Regions from separate parts of the Streptomyces sp. NPDC042346 genome, predicted to be linked through region 2. Evidence: riboswitches for the same ligand, from Rfam matches in the RefSeq annotation. Region 2 holds a riboswitch; each other region holds the start of a gene.
What was found. A riboswitch is a leader RNA that binds a small molecule or an ion and turns the genes downstream of it on or off. The one in region 2 is predicted to bind cyclic di-AMP.
Positions count from the first base shown of each region.

Region 1 (4,712 bases), on a different contig from region 2:
GGCACCCGGTGGCCGGGCGGCGCGCTGCCGCTGTGCCGGGCGCCCTTGACGACCACGACGGGTTTGACCGCGGCGGTGCGGCGGGCCAGCCGGGTGAACTTCCGGGGATTGCCGATCGACTCCAGATAGAGGAGGACGACGTCCGTCCCCGGGTCGTCGTACCAGTGCTGGAGGAAGTCGTTGCCGGAGACGTCGGCGCGGTTGCCGGCCGAGATGAAGGAGGAGAGCCCCGCGCCGTGCCGGTGGAGCCCGGCGAGGAGCGCGATCCCGATCGCGCCGGACTGGGTGAAGAGCCCGATCCGCCCGGCGGCCGGCATGTGGGGGGCGAGCGAGGCGTTGAGCCGGACGTCCTCGGAGGTGTTGATGATCCCGAAGGCGTTGGGCCCGATGATCCGCATCCCGTACGAGCGGGCCTGCCGTACGAGCTGGCGCTGCCGCTCCCGGCCGGCCGGGCCGCTCTCCGCGTACCCGGCGGAGAGGACGACGAGGCCCCGCACCCCGTGCTCGCCGCAGTCGGCGACGACCTCCGGCACCCGCTCGGCGGGGACCGCGACGATCGCCAGGTCCACCGGTTCGCCGATGGCGCCGACGGAGGGGTGGGCGGGAATGCCGTCGAGCTCGGCGGGCCCGTCGGTGAGCGCGGCGTTCACCGCGTGGACGCGGCCGGTGAAACCGGCGCCGAGGAGGTTGCGGAGGACGGTCCGGCCGACGCCGCCGGGTGCGCGCCCGGCGCCGACGACGACGACGGACCGGGGGGTGAGGAGCCGCTGGACTGATCGCGCCTCCGCCCGCTGCTCCCGCGCGCGCTGGACGGCGAGGGAGCGGACGGTCGGTTCGAGGTCGAGGTGGAGCCGTACGGAGCCGTCCTCGAAGCTCCGCTTCTGGGTGTAGCCCGCGTCGGTGAAGACCTTGATCATCTTGTTGTTGGCGGGGAGCACCTCCGCGGCGAAGCGCCGGATGTCCCGCTCGCGCGCGACCGCCGCGATGTGTTCGAGGAGGGCGGAGGCGACTCCGCGCCCCTGGTGCGCGTCCTGGACGAGGAAGGCGACCTCGGCCTCGTCGGCCGGTCCCGAGGCGGGCATGCCCCGGTCGTCGATGCGGTCGTAGCGGACGGTGGCGATGAACTCCCCGCCCACGGTCGCGGCGAGGCCCACCCGGTCGACGAAGTCGTGATGGGTGAACCGGTGGACGTCCTTGGCGGAGAGCCGGGGGTAGGGCGCGAAGAAGCGGTAGTACTTCGACTCGTCCGACACCTGCTCGTAGAAGCTGACCAGCCGGTCGGCGTCATCGGCGGTGATGGGCCTGATGCGCGCGGTGCCGCCGTCCCGGAGCACCACGTCGGCCTCCCAGTGATCGGGATAGGCGTGCTCCGGTGATGCCGGTCGATCCGCCGCTTCCGACTGCTCCGACGCGCTCTGCATGGGGCCAGCCTACGGCCGGTGTACGACACCGGCACCGGTCGCGCGGCAGGGGCGTGCCGTGCAAGGTGGGGAGGACCGAAAGGCGGTCCGATCCGGGCCGAAGGTCGGCACGAGCACCGCGCGTCCCGTGAGAGACTGGTCTAGACAACCCGCTTGAGACTTGAAGGGCAACACCATGGCTGAGCGCCGCGTCAACGTCGGCTGGGCCGAGGGCCTCCACGCCCGCCCCGCGTCCATCTTCGTCCGTGCCGCCACGGCTTCCGGCGTTCCGGTGACGATCGCCAAGTCCGACGGCAACCCCGTGAACGCCGCCTCGATGCTCGCGGTGCTCGGCCTGGGCGCGCAGGGCGGCGAGGAGATCACCCTCGCTTCGGACGCCGACGGCGCCGAGGCCGCGCTGGACCGTCTCGCGAAGCTGGTCGCCGAGGGGCTCGACGAGCTCCCCGAGACCGTCTGACCCCGCCTTTCCCGTACGACGAGACCGCGGCCGCCGGAATTCCGGCAGCCGCGGTTTTCGCTTTTCCGAAACTTACGGAAACTCACGGAACCTTCCGGAATCCTCTGGAGCCTTCCGATGCCGATGTTTTCAGGCAGCACAATTCGGCTCCAGCGAATTTCTCTTCTTTGTATACGGTGCGCATGTTAATTCCGGCCGCTCGCCGTGTTGACGACATGTTGCGAAACCCTCACGCGCCCGCGCTCCGGCTTTTTGAGCCGGTGCAGCCCCAGCGAGCGCTCCGCGTGCAGCGCGGTCAGCGCCCTGGCCCGCTCGGCGTCGCCCCGCGCGACCGCGTCCACGATGGCGCCGTGCTCGGACCAGGCCTCCACGGCGTGGGCGGGCTGGTCGACCGCGTACATCCAGGCGATCTTGTGCCGCAGCTGGGTGAGCAGCGCCGTCAGGGCCGGACTGCCCGAGGCCTGCGCGAGCGTCTCGTGGAACCAGCCGCCGAGTGAGCGCAGGTCCTCGCCCTGGCCGCGCCTGGCCCGCTCCTGACCCAGTCTGACCAGGCCGCGCAACACCTTCAGGTGCGCCTCGGTGCGGCGCTGCGCGGCGCGGGCGGCGCCCAGGGGTTCGAGCAGGGCCCGCATGTCGAGCAGATCGGCCGCCTCCTGCTCCGTGGGCTCGGCGACATGGGCGCCGGCGTGGCGGCGGGTGACGACGAAGCCCTCGGACTCCAGGGTGCGCAGGGCCTCGCGGACCGGGACGCGGGAGACCCCGTAGCGTCGCGCGAGCTGCTCCTCGGTCAGCCGCGCGCCCCGCTCGAAGACACCGGAGACGATGTCGTCCCGGATCGCCGTGCATACCGATTGCGCGGGAACGCGCATGTCCGACCTCCGCCTTGATCCGCGAGAGACAATTCGAGCGACGCCTGTTCTGCGTCTGTTCCGCAAGTGTCCTGCGACTCTATTGCAGCAGGCCGGAATTTCCGATGGCCCCATGGAATCCGGCGATATGTTTCGGGCAGCGAAAAGCCCCGGCTCAGTACGAGCCGGGGCTTTTGCGACGCGATCCGCCGGGTGTCAGAGGCTGACGCCGCGGGCGCGGAGGTACGAGATGGGGTTCAGGTCGGAGCCGTACTCGGAGCTCGTCCGCGCCTCGAAGTGGAGGTGCGGGCCGGTCGAGTTGCCGGACGAGCCCGAGACGCCTATCTGCTGGCCCGGCTCGACGGTCTGGCCGACGTAGACCCCGATGGACGAGAGGTGACCGTACTGGGTGTACGTGCCGTCGTTCATCTGGATGACGATGTTGTTGCCGTACGCGCCGCCCCAGCCGGCCTCGACGACGGTGCCGGAGCCGACGGAGACGACCGAGCTGCCGTAGGAGGCGTGGAAGTCGATGCCGGAGTGGCTGCCGGAGGACCAGAGCGAGCCGCCGGTCTTGTACCCGGTGGTCACGTACGAGCCGGCCACGGGGAGCTGGAAGGAGTTGAGGCGGCGGCGCTCGGCCTCGCGGGCGGCGCGCTCGCGGTCCTCGCGGACCTCCTTGGCGCGGGCCTCGGCCTTGCGCTTCGCCTCGGCACGAGCCTCGGCCTGGGCCTTCGCCTTGGCGATGGCCTCGAAGGCCTCCTGCTCCTGGGCGGCGGCCTGGGCGTCGATCCGGTCCGCGAGCGAGTCCTCGGTGATCACCTGCGTGAGGCCGGTGTCCTCGACGGAGCGGTTGTCCGTGTCGGCGGCGAGCGCCGGGGAGGCGAAGGTTCCGATGACGCCGGTGGTGGCGAGCGTCGCTACGCCGGCGATGCCCACGCTGCGGCGTGCCATCCGGCTCGGACCACGATGCTTCCCGGTGGCACGGGTGAACGCCATGTAGGGGCTGATCCTTTCCTTCCTTCTCGCCTACCGGGTTAGCTGACGGGTTCGGAGCAGGAAGGTCTCCTACGAGCCCCTCCGCACATGGCGAAGGCGCCCGATTCACCCCAGGGACTGTGTGGGTCCCCGGCTCCCCAGGCTCGCGCCTGACGGGGACTCGGCGATGACTGTCCGCTGCCGCGACTGCGGCACGTGCACTGACGAACAGCCGGACCGACGCTATGCGGATCATCTTTCAATCACCAAACAGACACGCCTGTTTGTAAGACATGCCACAGGGCAGACGGTCACCCTTGCTCCCAATCCGGACAAAGCGGAAGGCCTCGACGAAAGCGGGACGTCGAGGCCTTCCGCCGGTGATCGGCGCGGGCGATCAGCCGGTCACGACGGTGACTTCACCGATGCCGAGCGCACGCACCGGCTCCGCGATCTCCGTCGCGTCGCCCACGAGCACGGTGACGAGCCGGTCCACCGGGAAGGCGTTGACCACGGCGGCGGTCGCCTCGACCGTGCCCGTCTCGGCGAGCCGCGCGTACAACTGGGCCTGGTAGCCGTCCGGGAGGTGCTGCTCGACCTGGTCGGCGAGCGTCGCGGCGACCGAGGCGGCCGTCTCGTACTTGAGCGGCGCCACGCCCACCAGGTTCTGCACGGCCGTCTCGCGCTCGGCGTCGGTGAGGCCCTCCGCCGCGAGGGTCCGGAGCACCTTCCACAGGTCGTCAAGTGCCGGGCCGGTGTTGGGGGTGTCCACCGAGCCGCTGATGGCGAGCATCGAGGCGCCGTTCCCCTCGGCGTCCGAGCGGAGCACCTGGCCGAAGGCCCGCACGCCGTACGTGTAGCCCTTCTCCTCGCGCAGGACCCGGTCGAGCCGCGAGGTCAGCGTGCCGCCGAGGCAGTACGTGCCGAGGACCTGGGCCGCCCAGACGCTGTCGTGGCGGTCCGGACCGATCCGGCCGATCAGCAACTGGGTCTGGACCGCGCCCGGAC
Region 1 covers NZ_JBVJEH010000008.1:291,968-296,679, forward strand. The annotation lists gene ACZ6K0_RS29340 (bifunctional acetate--CoA ligase family protein/GNAT family N-acetyltransferase) at 1-1,421, opposite strand, end outside; gene ACZ6K0_RS29345 (HPr family phosphocarrier protein) at 1,597-1,878, shown strand; gene ACZ6K0_RS29350 (GntR family transcriptional regulator) at 2,064-2,747, opposite strand; gene ACZ6K0_RS29355 (M23 family metallopeptidase) at 2,943-3,725, opposite strand; cyclic di-AMP (ydaO/yuaA leader) riboswitch at 3,739-3,901, opposite strand; gene ACZ6K0_RS29360 (M16 family metallopeptidase) at 4,102-4,712, opposite strand, start outside.
Region 1: linked by a shared signal. The riboswitch ahead of ACZ6K0_RS29355 (M23 family metallopeptidase) and the one ahead of ACZ6K0_RS09650 (LysM peptidoglycan-binding domain-containing protein) in region 2 are both predicted to bind cyclic di-AMP.

Region 2 (4,712 bases):
CGCACTTCTCGATCCACCCGTACCAGCACCGCGACACGGCGGCCTGGCAGTACACGGTCGACGCGGGCGGCACGGCCTCCGACTACTTCAACATCGGGCTCGGGTCGGGGTCCGGGAAGTACGACATCTCGATGATGGGCCCCAACCGCTTCCTGCGGCGCTTCATCGGCGACGCGTCCAAGGCGGGCAAGGCCGTGGAGGTCGCGGCCCGGTTCGCGCCCGAGGCGGGGACGGGCCGGACGGCCCTCTGGTTCAGGATGACCAACACCTCTGCGGCGCCGGTGACCTTCACGATCCGCTCGAACGCGTACCGCACGGACGGACCGTGGACGTACACGGTCCCGGCGAACTCCAGCCGCGAGGACTTCTTCAACGCGGTGGCCTACAACGGCGGCTGGTACGACTTCACGATCCTCGCCGACATCGACGGGACCTGGTCACGCCGGTACACCGGCCACATCGAGACGGGAGCCCCGAGCGTCACCGGCTGAACCCCCGCACCCGGCAGGTGACGGGCACGGGCGGGGCGCCACCGCCCGTCACCGGCCGGCGTGCGCGGCCCGGCGGATCGTCGCGTCGAGGAGGTCCACCGCCTCGGCGGCCGTCCGGCCGGGCGCCCGGTTCCACGGACCGATCAGGTCGTGCCACCCCCGGGACCGGAGCTCGGTCATGATCCAGGCGGCGGCCTCGTTCATGGTGTCCGCGCCGCCGTGGCCGAGGCGGTGGGCGGCGAGGAGCGCGCCGCAGACGCAGCGCGCCCCCCGCGCGTCGCGCAGCTTGTACGGGGCGTTCTGCCAGCCCCACTCGGTGAGCACCAGCCGCGCGTAGCCGAGGTGCACCGAGGGCCGCAGCTCGGGGCGGCCGATCCGGCGCCAGGCATGGAGGCGGTCCGGGAGTACGGCTCCGATCCGGCCCGGGAGTGTGCGCTCGGCGGGGGCGGGCGGCGGCAGCGCGTCGAGCGCGTCGGCCACGAGTTGGTCCACGGACACGGAGAGCAGCGCCCGCCAGTCGGCCGGCGGCGCGGGGACCGCCGGCTCGGCGACCGTCGGCGTGGGGGCCGTCCAGTCGGTGACGATCCGCTGCCAGGTGGCGCTCTCGAAGAGAGCGGCCGCCTCGCGGTCGAGGGTGTCCGGGCTGAGCGGGGAGGTGGTGGTGGTCGGCATCCGGAGGGCTCCTGGGTCGGGTGCCTCCATCATTCAAGAAGAATGTCGGGTTTGCGACTTTTGACCATACCTAGCCCCCCATCGGAGTCCGGCTCGGGCGAACAGCCCACAGAGGCTAATTTCCTCCTATTTACTCACCAACGGAATTACGTCGCATATTCGGACATTGCTCACCGGGTGACGCGGTTCACTTTCCCTCGCCGCCGCCGGGCACCCATTCGGCCGCAGGCCGTACCGCGCACGGAAGTTCACCGGGGTCCGAGTCCGGTCGATCTTGAATTCCTTGAATTCGGAGATCCAATTCCGGGAGCGAACGACCAGCTCCTCTTGTTATCCGTCGCATTACTGGCCTACGGTCACCCCCATTCGAGCGGAACGCCTAATCCTGCCGCCGCCCGAAACACCTCCCTTTCACCCGACGGCAGGAGCGGGGGACCCACGAATTCGCCGGTCCGGAATCCGGAACGGCTCGGGGTGAAGCCGCGTGTGCGCGGCCGGACATCTCCCGTCCGAACCCGACAGCTCACCCCGCAGGCGCCGGAGAGGAATCCCGTCATGCCTGCACACGGTAAGCACCGCCGCCCCCGCCGCCGCACCGTCTCCCGCGGTCTCGCACTCGCCGGAACGGGCGGGGCCGCCCTGGCCCTGCCGCTGGTCATGCCCGCCACGGCCGGCGCCGAGACCGTCTCGTCCGCACCCCGGATCGCCGCCCAGTCCCACGCGGCGCAGTCCCACGCGGTGCAGTCCTTCGCGGCGCAGCCCGTCACCGCGCGGCCCGCCGCCGTGCCGTCCGCTCCCGTCGCCGCGCGTACGTACACCGTCGTCAGCGGTGACTCGCTTTCCTTGATCGCCCATAAGAAGGGAATTCAGGGCGGCTGGAAGTCGATTTACCGGACCAACAAGTCCGCCGTGGGTGACAATCCGTCACTCATTCACCCCGGTCTCGAACTGACGATTCGTCGGGATTCCGCGAAGGCCGCCCCGGCGCCTGCCACCGTGCAGAAGAAGAAGAAGAGCTCCACCACGACGGATCGGGCGAGCCGTTCCGAGCGCCGTGCCGCGGCGCCGGCCGCCGCCTCTGGCGCCTCCGCCGCGCAGGCCGTTCCCGCTGCCGCGCCTGCCGTCCAGGCCGCCCCGGCAGCCGCCACCCAGTACGCCGACAACCTCGACGGCTGGATCCGCGCCTCGCTGGACATCATGGCCCAGCACGGCATCCCCGGCTCGTACGACGGAATCCTCCGCAACGTGATGCGCGAGTCCTCCGGCAACCCCCAGGCGATCAACCTCTGGGACTCCAACGCCGTGGCCGGCACCCCCTCGAAGGGTCTGCTCCAGGTGATCCAGCCGACCTTCGACGCCTATCACGTGCCGGGCACGTCCACGGACCTGTTCGACCCGGTCGCCAACATCACGGCCGCCTGCAACTACGCGGCCGACCGCTACGGCTCCATCGACAACGTCAACGGGGCCTACTGACGCCGGAAGTGCTCGGCGAACCAGTCCGTGGCGAGCTCCGCCACCTCCTCCAGGGCGCCCGGCTCCTCGAAGAGATGCGTGGCGCCGGGGACGACGGTCAGCCGGTTCTCGCAGCGCAGCAGGGCCTGGGCCCGTCTGTTGAGGTCCAGGACGAGCGCGTCCCGGCCGCCCACCACGAGGAGGGTCGGGGCGCGCACCCGGGCCAGGTGCTCGCCCGCCAGGTCGGGCCTGCCGCCGCGTGAGACGACGGCGGCGACACCGGAAGAGGGATCGGCCGCCGCCCACAGCGCGGCGGCCGCGCCCGTACTCGCCCCGAAGTATCCGATCGGCAGGTCGCTGCCCCCGGGCTCCCCGGCCAGCCACTCCGTGACGCTCGCCAGCCGGCCGGCGAGCAGCGGGGTGTCGAAGACGTGCGCCCGGTCGGTCGCCTCGCTCTCGGTCAGCAGGTCGAACAGCAGCGTCCCGAGCCCGGCCCGGTTCAGGGCCGCCGCGACCGCGCGGTTGCGCGGGCTGTGCCGGCTGCTGCCGCTCCCGTGGGCGAAGAGGACGACGCCGGTCGCGCCGTCGGGGACGGCGAGCCGTCCCCCGAGGGTGGCTCCGGTCACCGGGATCCGGACGTCCGAGTCCCGCACGACGGGTCCGCGCGCGGCCCGGCTGCGGTCGAGGCAGGCGAGCACCTCCGCGTCGGTCGTCTGCGAGAAGTCCCGGTAGAACTGACCGATCGCGTAGAAGAAGTCGGGCTCGCGGACGCACACGGTCTCGTCGGCCTCGCCGCCGACGCGTGCGGTCCAGCCGCGCGGTGCGACCGGCACCGCCAGGACGATCCGCGCGGCACCCTTGGCACGGACCACCCGGCAGGCGGCCAGGGCCGTGGCGCCCGTCGCGAGCCCGTCGTCGACGACCACGACCGTCCTGCCGTCGAGGGGCACGGGCGGGCGACTTCCCCGGTAACGCTGGGTGCGCTGTTCGAGCTCGACGTGCTCGCGCTCCTCCACGGCCGCGAGATCCCGCTCCCCCACGCCGGTCTCGCGCAGCACGTGCTCGTTGAGGACCCGCACCCCGCCCTCCCCGAGGGCGCCCATCGCGAGCTCCGGCTGCTGCGGCACCCCCAGTTTGCGGACGAGACAGATGTCGAGGGTCGCGTCGAGCGCGTCGGCGACCTGCGCGGCCACCGGTACGCCGCCGCGCGGGAGCCCCAGGACCACGACGTCCTGGCCCTTGAGGTGGCCGAGGCGGGCAGCGAGCTGCCGGCCCGCGTCGGTGCGATCAGTGAAGTCCATGGCCCGCCGCCCTTCCGCACGCGGCCCGGGCGCGGGGCGGAACGCCGTGTCCCGTCCCCTGCCCGTCCCTCCAGGGTAGACGGGTCGCCTCGCCGGGACAGCTCAGCGGGACTGCAGGGCGTCGAGGGCGACGGCCTGGGCTATCGCGAGCCGCCGGTCCAGTTCCGGGTCGGCTATGTCCACGACGTACCGGTCGCGCACTCCGAAGCGCTTCTCGACGGACATGACGTGCCGTCCGGCCTCGGCGAAGTCGAAGTGGTACGGCACGACGAAGGGGAGCAGGTCCGTGAACGGGAGGAACTCCCAGCCTCGCCGCAGGAGCCCCACGGTCCGGTTCCGCTCCTGACCGGTCGACTCCCGCGTCTCCGCCCCGGCCCGGTTCAGGTGCCAGGTGCTGCGCAGCAGGGACGCGCCGAAGTCCTTGCGGAAGCCGCCCAGCCGCGTGCCGGAGGCGCCGTGGACGTCGTAGGTCGCCCCGAGGTCGATGACCTGCCGGGCCCGGAAGGTGAAGAGGACCTGCCGCCGGGACTCGTCGGTGTAGAACGTGACGTGTTCCTTGAGGGCCATCCTCTTCTGGTGGGCGAAGGCGACCAGTTCGGCCTCCTCGCCGTCCGGGCCCATGGTGTGCACCAGGTAGCGGTTGGCCATCAGGGTGACCTTCTGCCGTACCAGGAAGCGGTGCTGCGACTGTGCGAGGCCCATCGGTGGTGCTCCTGCCGGTCCTGGACGGTCCGTCGGTGACCGTCCCGTGGGGATGTGAGCACGATGATCCGATGTGGAAGGGGCACGCCGC
Region 2 covers NZ_JBVJEH010000002.1:222,926-227,637, forward strand. The annotation lists gene ACZ6K0_RS09640 (phosphocholine-specific phospholipase C) at 1-491, shown strand, start outside; gene ACZ6K0_RS09645 (DUF6197 family protein) at 540-1,163, opposite strand; cyclic di-AMP (ydaO/yuaA leader) riboswitch at 1,560-1,713, shown strand; gene ACZ6K0_RS09650 (LysM peptidoglycan-binding domain-containing protein) at 1,719-2,639, shown strand; gene ACZ6K0_RS09655 (alpha/beta family hydrolase) at 2,633-3,919, opposite strand; gene ACZ6K0_RS09660 (LURP-one-related family protein) at 4,022-4,621, opposite strand.

Region 3 (4,712 bases), on a different contig from region 2:
GTGTGGGCGCCGCCGCAGTACCTGGACTACGGCGGCTACAACCCGTACCGAAGCTAGGCGGTGGCCGAGGCCTCCGTGAGGAGCGCCAGGTCGGCCTCCGTCAGGGTGAGGTCCGCGGACGCGACGAGGGCCGGGAGCTGCTCGACCGTACGGGCGGAGGCGATCGGCGCGGCGACGGTCGGCCGGGAGGCGAGCCAGGCGAGGGCGACGGTGGCGAGCTCGGCCTCGTGCGCCTCGGCGACCGCGTCGAGCGCGGAGAGCACGGCCCGGCCCCGCTCGGTGTCCAGGTGGCCGCCGGCCCCGGAGGCGCGGACGCTGTCGACTTCGGCGCCGGGGCGGTACTTGCCCGTGAGGAAGCCGGCGGCGAGACCGTAGTACGGGACGGCGGCGATTCCGGCGCTCTCGACGGTCTCCAGGAGCGGGCCCTCGTAGGTGTCGCGCGAGACCAGGTTGTAGTGCGGCTGGAGCGCGACGTACCGGGCGAGGCCCTCGGCCTCCGCGAAGTCGAGGGAGGCGCGCAGCCGCTCCGGGGAGATGTTGGAGGCGGCGACGGCGCGCACCTTGCCGTCCTTCACGAGCTGGTCGAGGGCGGTGACGATCTCCTCGACGGGGACGGTCTCGTCGTCGAAGTGCGTGTAGTACAGGTCGATGTGGTCGGTGCCGAGGCGGCGCAGCGACTCCTCGGCGCCCGCCTTGATGGTGGTGGCGGAGAGCCCCTTGAAGTGGGGGTGGGCGCCGACCTTGGTGGCGACGACGATGTCGTCGCGGTTGCCGCGGGAGGCGAGCCAGCGGCCGATGACGGTCTCGGACTCGCCGCCTTCGTTGCCCTCGGCCCAGGCGGAGTAGACGTCCGCGGAGTCGACGAAGTTTCCGCCGGCGGCGGCGTAGGCGTCGAGGACGGCGAAGGACTGTGCCTCGTCGGCGGTCCAGCCGAAGACGTTGCCGCCCAGGGCGAGCGGGAAGACGTGCAGGTCGGAAGAGCCCAGCGTGCGGAGAGAAGTCATGGGGTGATCAACCCTCCGCGCCACCGGGCGTATTCCGCTTGGGACGTCCCGAGGCCTTCAGGGCCTCAGACCGGCAGGCCCTTGGAGCGGAGCCAGGCCGCCGGGTCGATGCCGTCGCCGCCCGAGGTGTGGACCTCCATGTGGAGGTGGGCGCCGGTGACGTTGCCGGTGGCGCCGACGCGGCCGATCGTCTCGCCGGTGGTCACGGTCTGGCCCGCGGCGACCGTCATGGAGGAGAGGTGGGCGTACCAGATCTCGGTGCCGTCCTCCATCTCCAGGACGACGCGGTAGCCGTAGGAGCCGGACCAGCCCGCCGACTTGACGGTGCCGCTGTGGACGGCCTTCAGCGGGGTGCCCGTGGGGGCGGCGAAGTCGAGACCGGTGTGGTAGCCGGAGGACCACATCGAGCCGGACTGCATGTAGGTGGCGCTGAGGGAGTACGAGGAGAGGGGCATCGAGTAGCTGGCGGCGAGCTGGGCGAGGCGCTCGGCCTCGGCGGCCGCGGCCTTCCGCTCGGCCTCCGCCTTGGCTTCCGCCTCCGCCTTCGCCTTGGCCTCCGCTTCGGCCTTGGCCTTCGCCTCGGCGGCCGCCTTCTCCGCCGCTTCGGCCTTGGCCGCGGCCTCGGCCGCCGCCTTCTCGGCCGCCGCCTTCTCCGCTGCGGCCTTCTCGGCGGCGTCGGCGGAGGCCTGCTGCTGCTCGGCCTGCTGGAGGATGCGGGCGCGGAGGACCTCGCCGGCGTCGGCGACATCGGCGGCCGTGGCCGTCCCTGCCTGCGGGGTGTACGTGGCCTGGGCGGTCCGGGCGGTCGTCCCGGTCCCGGCCGTCGTGTCGGCTGCCGGGGTGACGTACGTGGCGGCGGTGAGCGGGTGCGCGTTCCCGCCGGTCGCCTCGATGGTGTCGCGGATCTGCTCGTCGGCGTCGTCGGCGAACAGCTCGCCGACGCCGGGGAGGTCCTCGGCGGCCGGGAGGTTCAGGTCGGCGAGGTCCGGGAGGTCGGGGAGCGATATCGCGACCGGCGGCTTCTCCTGCGCGGTGGCGAGGCCGCCCGCGCCGACGGCCGCGATGACGCCGACGCCGAGGACGGTGGAGGAGCGGGCGAAGTTGGAGCGCTGCTTGACGACCCGGTGCCGGCCGCCGGAGCGGCTCTCGGCGCGGAGGGAGCCCTCGGTGGGATTCCACTCGGTGTCCGGAGCGGCAGGACCCGCACCACCACCGAAGGCATCGAAGGGGGCTTCGGGTGCGGGAGTGTTGGACGCCACGGAGGCGCGCTCCTTTCCTTCCTTCTCGCCTACCGGGTTAGCTGACGGGTTCGGAGCAGGAAGGTCTCCTACGGGCACGGTCGCACGGGTGCGAAGGGCCCGATTCACCCCAAGTAGTGGTTCCCCGGTTCCTTTTCAGGATTCGGCGCGTGCGCACGGTGCCGTCTCTTGCGACGGTTGTGACGACCGCGCTGCGTTATCGAACGTTAATAGACAGGGGGGTCCGATTCCAAGCTGTTCCCGGTGATCATTCATTGAATTGGTCGGGAATCGCCCGAGTTGACCCCCCTTCAGAAAGGCGCCGCCAAACCCCCACGATCTGACGTTATGTCAATTGTTATCGGAGTGACACTCCTCGACTACGCCTGGTGACCGGTCCGGTCCGGCGGCACCGGCGGCACCACCGGCATCGTCCTGCGCCTCTCCTGCTGCCCCGCCGCCGGCCGGCTCAGCGCGAGCAGCGCCATGTCGTCCGTCGACGCGCCGCCCGTGTGGAGCCGTACGTCGTCCACGAGCGCGTCGAGCAGCTCCTCGGGCCCCGGGAAGATGCGCCCGGCGAGGCGGGACGCCGGGTCGTAGAAGACGCCCGCCGTGTTCCGCGCCTCCGAGAGGCCGTCCGTGTAGAACAGCAGCGTCGCGCCGGGCGGGTACGGCCGCTCCTCGGCCCGGTCCGGCCACGCCGCCAGCTCGCCCATGCCGAGCGGCAGCGCCGGCTCCGCCGGATCCAGCACGTCCAGGCTGCCGTCCACGTACAGCAACAGCGGTGGCGGATGGCCCCGGTTGACGACCCGTACGGTCCCGGCGCCGCCCTCGCGGACGCGCGGGATCTCCGCCAGGACGGCCGTCGTGAACCCCTCGAAGGCGTCGAGCCCGTCCCTGCGGGTCCCCTCCCGGGTCAGCGCCCGCTCCAGCCGCTGCGCCACCCCCTCCAGGCTCCGCTCCTGCTCGGCCGCCTCCCGGAACGCCCCGATCACCACGGCGACGGCCTCGACCGCGTCCATCCCCTTGCCCCGGACGTCCCCGACGACGAGCCGCACCCCGTGCGGGGTCTCCTGCACGGCGAACAGGTCGCCGCCGATGAACGCGTCGGCCTGCGCCGCCTCGTAACGGGCCGCGCACTGCAGCCCGTCGATCCGCTCGGCGGGCGTCGGCAGCACCGCCTTCTGCGCGGTCTCCGCGATGACCCGCGCGGAGGCCAGCCGTTCGCCGCTGCGCCGCACGACCCGGTTGATGAGGAGCGCGAGCGCGGAGACGGTGACGACGGTGAGGGCCTCGGTGAGGGCCGGGATGCCCGCCGCGGTGTCGTTGTAGAGGTGGAGCCCGACGGAGGCGAGGACGGCGGCGAGCCCGGTGAGCAGGGTCGTGAGCATCGAGAAGAACGGCGCGGCGATCAGCGGGGCGGCGGAGAAGAGCGGCGCGGCGGTGTACGCGGGCGGCGTCAGCACGTCGAAGACGACACCGCCCACGATGATCAGCGGGGGCAGCGCGCGGAGGAAGCGCCGGGCCCCGCCGTACGGGCCGCGGCCCTCGCCGCCCCGCCGCCCGCGACCCGCTGCTCCTAGGGGGTGCCCCACCTGTGCTCTCCTGCCCGGTCCGTACCGGCCACGGTGATCCGTACCGCGCCCTCCCAGGGTGGCCGCCGCCGCACCCGGCGGCGACCTCCACGGGGCCGACTGGCGTACGCCCCCGGACACCCCCTAGGGGGTGTCCGGGGGCGCCGCGAGGCGGCCGCCGCGGGCGAGGAGGGCGACCGCCGCCGCGCACACCAGGCCCACCGCGCACAGCGTCAGCCACGGCACCGCCGACCAGCCGGTGACGTCGAGCAGCGCGCCCGTGCCCAGGTTCCCGAGGGTGATCCCGATCCCGCAGACCGTGTTGTAGAGCCCGTAGTGGGTGGCCACCCAGCGCCCCCGGGAGAGGGCGACGACGGTGTCCATCTCGTACGGGTAGAGCACGGCGTTCGCCACGGCCAGGACCGCCGCGCACAGCAGCAGCCCGGCCACGCCCCGGCCCAGGGCCACCGGGACCAGGAAGGCCCCGCCCATCAGCGCGAGCCCGAGGACCAGACACCGCTCGCGGTCGAGGCGGCGCCGGCACCAGGCCGTGATCCGCAGCTGCCCTGCGAGCGCGACCAGCGCCGACACGACGAACAGCGCCGTCGTGAGCCCCGTGCCCTCCGCCGCGAGCGGCAGCGCCAGATAGACCTGGAAGGACAGCACGTACGAGCCGGTCATGGCGAGCGAGAAGAGCCAGAAGGTCCGGTGGGAGAGGACCGTACGGAACTGCCCCCGCTCCCCCCGGCCCCCGGACACGCCCCGTACGGGCAGATGCCGGAGCTGCACGAGGGTCAGGCCGGCGAACAGGACCGCCGCCACCGTGCACGTCAGCCGGAACGACACCCCGGTGAGCGCCACCCCGACGAGCGGCCCGAGCAGGATGCCCGCCTGGT
Region 3 covers NZ_JBVJEH010000004.1:777,898-782,609, reverse strand. The annotation lists gene ACZ6K0_RS21645 (PrsW family intramembrane metalloprotease) at 1-57, shown strand, start outside; gene ACZ6K0_RS21640 (aldo/keto reductase) at 54-1,004, opposite strand; gene ACZ6K0_RS21635 (M23 family metallopeptidase) at 1,070-2,263, opposite strand; cyclic di-AMP (ydaO/yuaA leader) riboswitch at 2,275-2,421, opposite strand; gene ACZ6K0_RS21630 (PP2C family protein-serine/threonine phosphatase) at 2,623-3,837, opposite strand; gene ACZ6K0_RS21625 (MFS transporter) at 3,961-4,712, opposite strand, start outside.
Region 3: linked by a shared signal. The riboswitch ahead of ACZ6K0_RS21635 (M23 family metallopeptidase) and the one ahead of ACZ6K0_RS09650 (LysM peptidoglycan-binding domain-containing protein) in region 2 are both predicted to bind cyclic di-AMP.

Region 4 (4,712 bases), on a different contig from region 2:
GGCCGCTGCTCCGCGTCGGGGTCGTTCACGGTGAAGCCGGTCTCGCCGGGCCGCACGTAGTGCAGGTGCTCGCGGGCGAGCCGGCGGACGTAGGACGGGTCCTGGAGGCGGGCCTTCTCGTCCCGCAGCTCCTCGACCCGGCGTGCGGCCTCGGCCGCCCGGCGCTCCTGGTCGGCGATCTCGCCCTGCTGGGAGACGTAGCTCCGCATCGGGTAGGCGAGCGCCACGACGAGGGAGCAGACGACGAGCGCGAGGAAGGCCGCGCGGCCGGTGAGCCGGGAGCGGCGGGCCTGCCGGCGGGTCTGGGAGCGGTAGACACGGGCGGCTGTCTGCTCGCCGAGCAGTCTGATCCGGGTCGCGGTCGAGAACCGGTCCCGGTCCTTCGCGGCCATGTCGTGTCGCCTCCCCTGTTCATGCGTACGTCCCCGCACACGGTACGGGACCGAGTACGGGGACGTACGGAAGCTGCCCTACGGAGAGGCTCAGCCCTTGAAGCGCGGGAAGGCGCTGCGGCCGGCGTAGACCGCGGCGTCGTCGAGGATCTCCTCGATGCGCAGGAGCTGGTTGTACTTGGCGACGCGGTCCGAGCGGGCCGGGGCACCGGTCTTGATCTGACCGCAGTTCACGGCGACGGCGAGGTCGGCGATGGTGACGTCCTCGGTCTCGCCGGAGCGGTGGGACATCATGCACTTGAAGCCGTTGCGCTGGGCGAGCTCGACGGCGTCCAGGGTCTCGGTCAGCGAGCCGATCTGGTTGACCTTGACCAGGAGGGCGTTGGCGGTGCCCTCCTCGATGCCGCGGGCGAGGCGCTCCGGGTTGGTGACGAAGAGGTCGTCGCCGACGATCTGGACCTTGGCGCCCAGCTTGTCGGTGAGGACCTTCCAGCCGGCCCAGTCGTCCTCGTACAGCGGGTCCTCGATGGAGACCATCGGGTACGCGGAGACGAGCTCCTCGTAGTACTCGGTCATCTCGGCGGCCGAGCGGGACTTGCCCTCGAACTCGTACGTGCCGTCCTTGTAGAACTCGGACGCGGCGACGTCGAGCGCGAGCGCGACGTCGGAGCCCGGGGTGTAGCCGGCCTCCTTGATGGCCTCGATGATGAGGTCGAGGGCCGCGCGGTTCGACTCGAGGTTCGGGGCGAAGCCGCCCTCGTCGCCGAGGCCGGTGGAGAGGCCCTTGCGCTTCAGCACGCCCTTGAGCGTGTGGTAGATCTCGGCACCCCAGCGGAGGGCCTCGGAGAAGGACTCCGCGCCGATCGGGGCGATCATGAACTCCTGGATGTCCACGTTGGAGTCGGCGTGCGACCCACCGTTGAGGATGTTCATCATCGGAACGGGCAGCAGGTGCGCGTTCGGGCCGCCGAGGTAGCGGAAGAGCGGGAGGTCGGAGGCCTCGGCCGCGGCGTGCGCGACGGCGAGGGAGACGCCGAGGATGGCGTTGGCGCCGAGCGAGCCCTTGTTCTCCGTGGCGTCCAGGTCGAACATGGCCTGGTCGATCAGGCGCTGCTCGGTGGCGTCGTAGCCGACGAGCTCCGGGCCGATCTGCTCGATGACGGCGAGGACGGCCTTCTCGACACCCTTGCCCAGGTAGCGGTTCGGGTCACCGTCGCGAAGCTCGATGGCCTCGAACGCACCGGTGGAGGCGCCGGACGGAACAGCAGCACGGCCGGTGCTGCCGTCGTCGAGGCCGACCTCGACCTCGACCGTGGGGTTGCCTCGGGAGTCCAGGATTTCCCGGGCTACGACGACGTCGATGGACGGCACGAGCATCTCCTTTTTGGGATGTGACGCTGGATGTGACGCATGGCCGGTGCAGGGTCGCTCGGCCTTGCGACAAGAGCCTAACCGGCTCAGGGGGTCCGGTCGGCCGTGCGCCCGCCCCCTGGGACGAAAAAGGACCCAAGGGCATGCATCTCGGGACGAAGGACCCCAGATCTACTGGACGGTAACTACGAAGTCCTCCCCAAAGGGTCCCGGTAGACGCGGAACCCCGTATGTACGGAACCCCGGACGCACGGAACCCCGGACGCACGGAACCCCGGTCCGGCGCGCACGGGGGAGAGTGCGCCGGACCGGGGTGGTCACCGCGGGAGGGTCGTCTGGGTCGGGTGAGCCGCCGGACTCACCCGAGCCGCCGGGCTCACTTGAGGTGGAGCTGCTGGCCCACGTAGATGAGGTCGGCGTTCTCGACGACGTCCTTGTTCAGCTCGAAGAGCTTGGCCCAGCCGCCCTTGACGCCGTGCGCCTCGGCGATCTTGCTGAGGGTGTCGCCGGCGACGACCTTGTACTCGCCGTCACCCTTCTTGACCACCTTGCCGGTCGGGGTGGTGACCGTCTTCTTGGTGGCGGCCTTCGGCGCGGCGTGCTGCTGCGTCGACTGCTTCGGGGCCTGGCGCTGCTCGCTGCGGGTGGTCGGCTGCTCGGCCTTCCGCTCCTGGCGCGGCTGCTGCGTCTGCTGCTGGGGCGCGGCCTGCTGCGGCGCGCTCTCGGCGGAGCCGCCGTCGTACGAGGCGCCGGAAAGGCCCACGCCACAGGACGGCCAGGCGCCCTTGCCCTGGCCCGCGAGGACCTTCTCGGCGATGGCGATCTGCTGGGACTTCGACGCCTGGTTGGCGGTCGAGGCGTAGGCGGTGCCGCCGTACGCGGCCCAGGTGGAGGCCGAGAACTGGAGGCCGCCGTAGTAGCCGTTGCCGGTGTTGATGGCCCAGTTGCCGCCGGACTCACAGGCGGCGACGGTGTCCCACTCGGAGACCGTGGCGGCCGAGGCGGTGCCCGCGGTCATCAGCGGGGCGGCGACGGCGACACCCGTGACACCGACGAGGGTGACGACCTGGGTGGCCTTGGAGGGACGACGGTGTTTGCCCTTACCGGAAAACAGCATGGAGATTCTCCTCACCGACGCCTGTGAGGTGAGCTGTCGGGTTCGGGCCGGAAAGTTGCCCGGCCGCGTGTCCTAGCACGCGGCTTCACCCCAAGCCGGTCATCGGCCGTCTGTCTCAACGGCCGGGACCGGCACTTACCTTGGGTCCCCCACTCCTGCCTTCGGCGCTTACGCGACGACTGTTCCCATCGGCCGACGGCAGGATTCGGCGTTTCGGTCGACGGGGCCCGCGGTGGCGAGCGGTTACGACCGTAGACACAGACCCACCGGAAGTTCAAAGAGGCGTATTGCGGAAATATCGCCCCTACTTGCCTTCCGGCGGGGGGTGTTTGCGCAGGTGAGAGGTGACGGGAGCAAAGTTCGCGGACGTGACACGCCAGTTGGGGCGAAGAGACCCATGTCTCACTTACCCAGAACCGGACATACGCCCCCGAACTACCCGGCCTTCGTCTCCGCCTTCTTCTCCGAACCGATCGTCAGGTCAAGGCTCTGACCAGGGACGATGAGGTCCGGGTCGACACCCACGGTGCCGCGGTTGGCGTCGTAGAGGGCGTTCCATCCGCCGGGGAGTTCGTTCTCCTGCGCGATCTCGGACAGGTTGTCACCGGGCTGCACGGTGTACGCGCCCGAAGCACCCTGACTGTCCGTTGTGTCCGAATCCTTCATTGCGTCAGTCGTGGGCGTGGCGGCGGAGCTTTCCGCCAGCTCGTCCGTCGATGAGGCGTGTCGGCCGGATTCAGCCGAGGTGTCCGTCTTGCCGGTTTCCTCCGGGGCCGCCTCGCCCCGGTGCTTGCCGGTGCCGGGCGTGGCCGACGAGGTGTCACCTGTCGGCGTTTCGGGCGATACGGGCGTAAGGGACGCATCGGGCGTGGCCGGGGTGGTCGAGCCGCCCGTCGGCGTGGTCGGGTCCGTCGGCGTACCGGCGGTACCCGGAGCGGTCGGGGTGCCCGTGGTGGCCCCCGTCGCCGGAGCGGTCGGGGTGCCCGTGGTGGCGGGCGCGGTGGGCGTGGCGGAGGCGGTCGACCCGGTGGGGGCCTTCGACGGCGTACCGGCCTCGGCGGACCCGGTGGACCCGGCGGTCTTCTCCGCGGCCTTCTCGGCGGCCTTCTCGGCCGCGGCGGCCTCCGAGGGCGTGATCGGGACGCCCGCGGTCCGGTTCGACTCCGCCACGGGCCCGGTGGGCGCCTTCGGGGCGGCGGCCGGGCCGGGGTTGATCCCGGTGGCCCTGCCGTCGTTCGTGAGGCCGGCGATGGGCGCGCAGGTGGCCCAGTCGGTGCCGCCGGCGGCGAGCGCCTTGTCGGCGATCGCGATCTGCTGGGCGCGGCTGGCCAGGTCGGGGCTGGGCGCGTAGGCGAGGCCGCCGTTCCGCTCCCAGCTGTCCTGGGTGAACTGGAGACCGCCGTACATGCCGTTGCCGAAGTTGGCGCTCCACTGGCCGCCGGACTCGCACTCGGCGACCCGGTCCCAGGTGGCCGCGTCGGCGGCGGAGGCGGAGCCGGTGGCGAGCAGCGGCAGCGCCAGGGCGGATCCGGTCACTCCCGCGGCGACGACGATGGCGGGGGCCTGACGGGGGCGACGGTGTCGTCCGTTCCCGGAGCGCATAGGGAGGCCTTTCGCGTGACGGCTGAGACTGCCGGGAAACGTAGCGGCATTCGAACACCCATCACAAGTCGATGGCCCCCCGATCACGTAAAGATCACAGTCTTGACGATCCGTCAGTTCACCGCAGCCGTACGGAAGGGGAGAATTCCACCGGAAGCGTGCGCAATCCCCGCATGATGAGCCCTCCGCGCCACCGCAGTTCGGCCGGATCGGCCGCAAGTCGCAGGTCG
Region 4 covers NZ_JBVJEH010000010.1:341,812-346,523, reverse strand. The annotation lists gene ACZ6K0_RS33370 (FtsB family cell division protein) at 1-392, opposite strand, end outside; gene eno (phosphopyruvate hydratase) at 483-1,769, opposite strand; gene ACZ6K0_RS33360 (transglycosylase family protein) at 2,140-2,880, opposite strand; cyclic di-AMP (ydaO/yuaA leader) riboswitch at 2,884-3,057, opposite strand; gene ACZ6K0_RS33355 (transglycosylase family protein) at 3,316-4,416, opposite strand; gene ACZ6K0_RS33350 (cytochrome P450 family protein) at 4,601-4,712, opposite strand, start outside.
Region 4: linked by a shared signal. The riboswitch ahead of ACZ6K0_RS33360 (transglycosylase family protein) and the one ahead of ACZ6K0_RS09650 (LysM peptidoglycan-binding domain-containing protein) in region 2 are both predicted to bind cyclic di-AMP.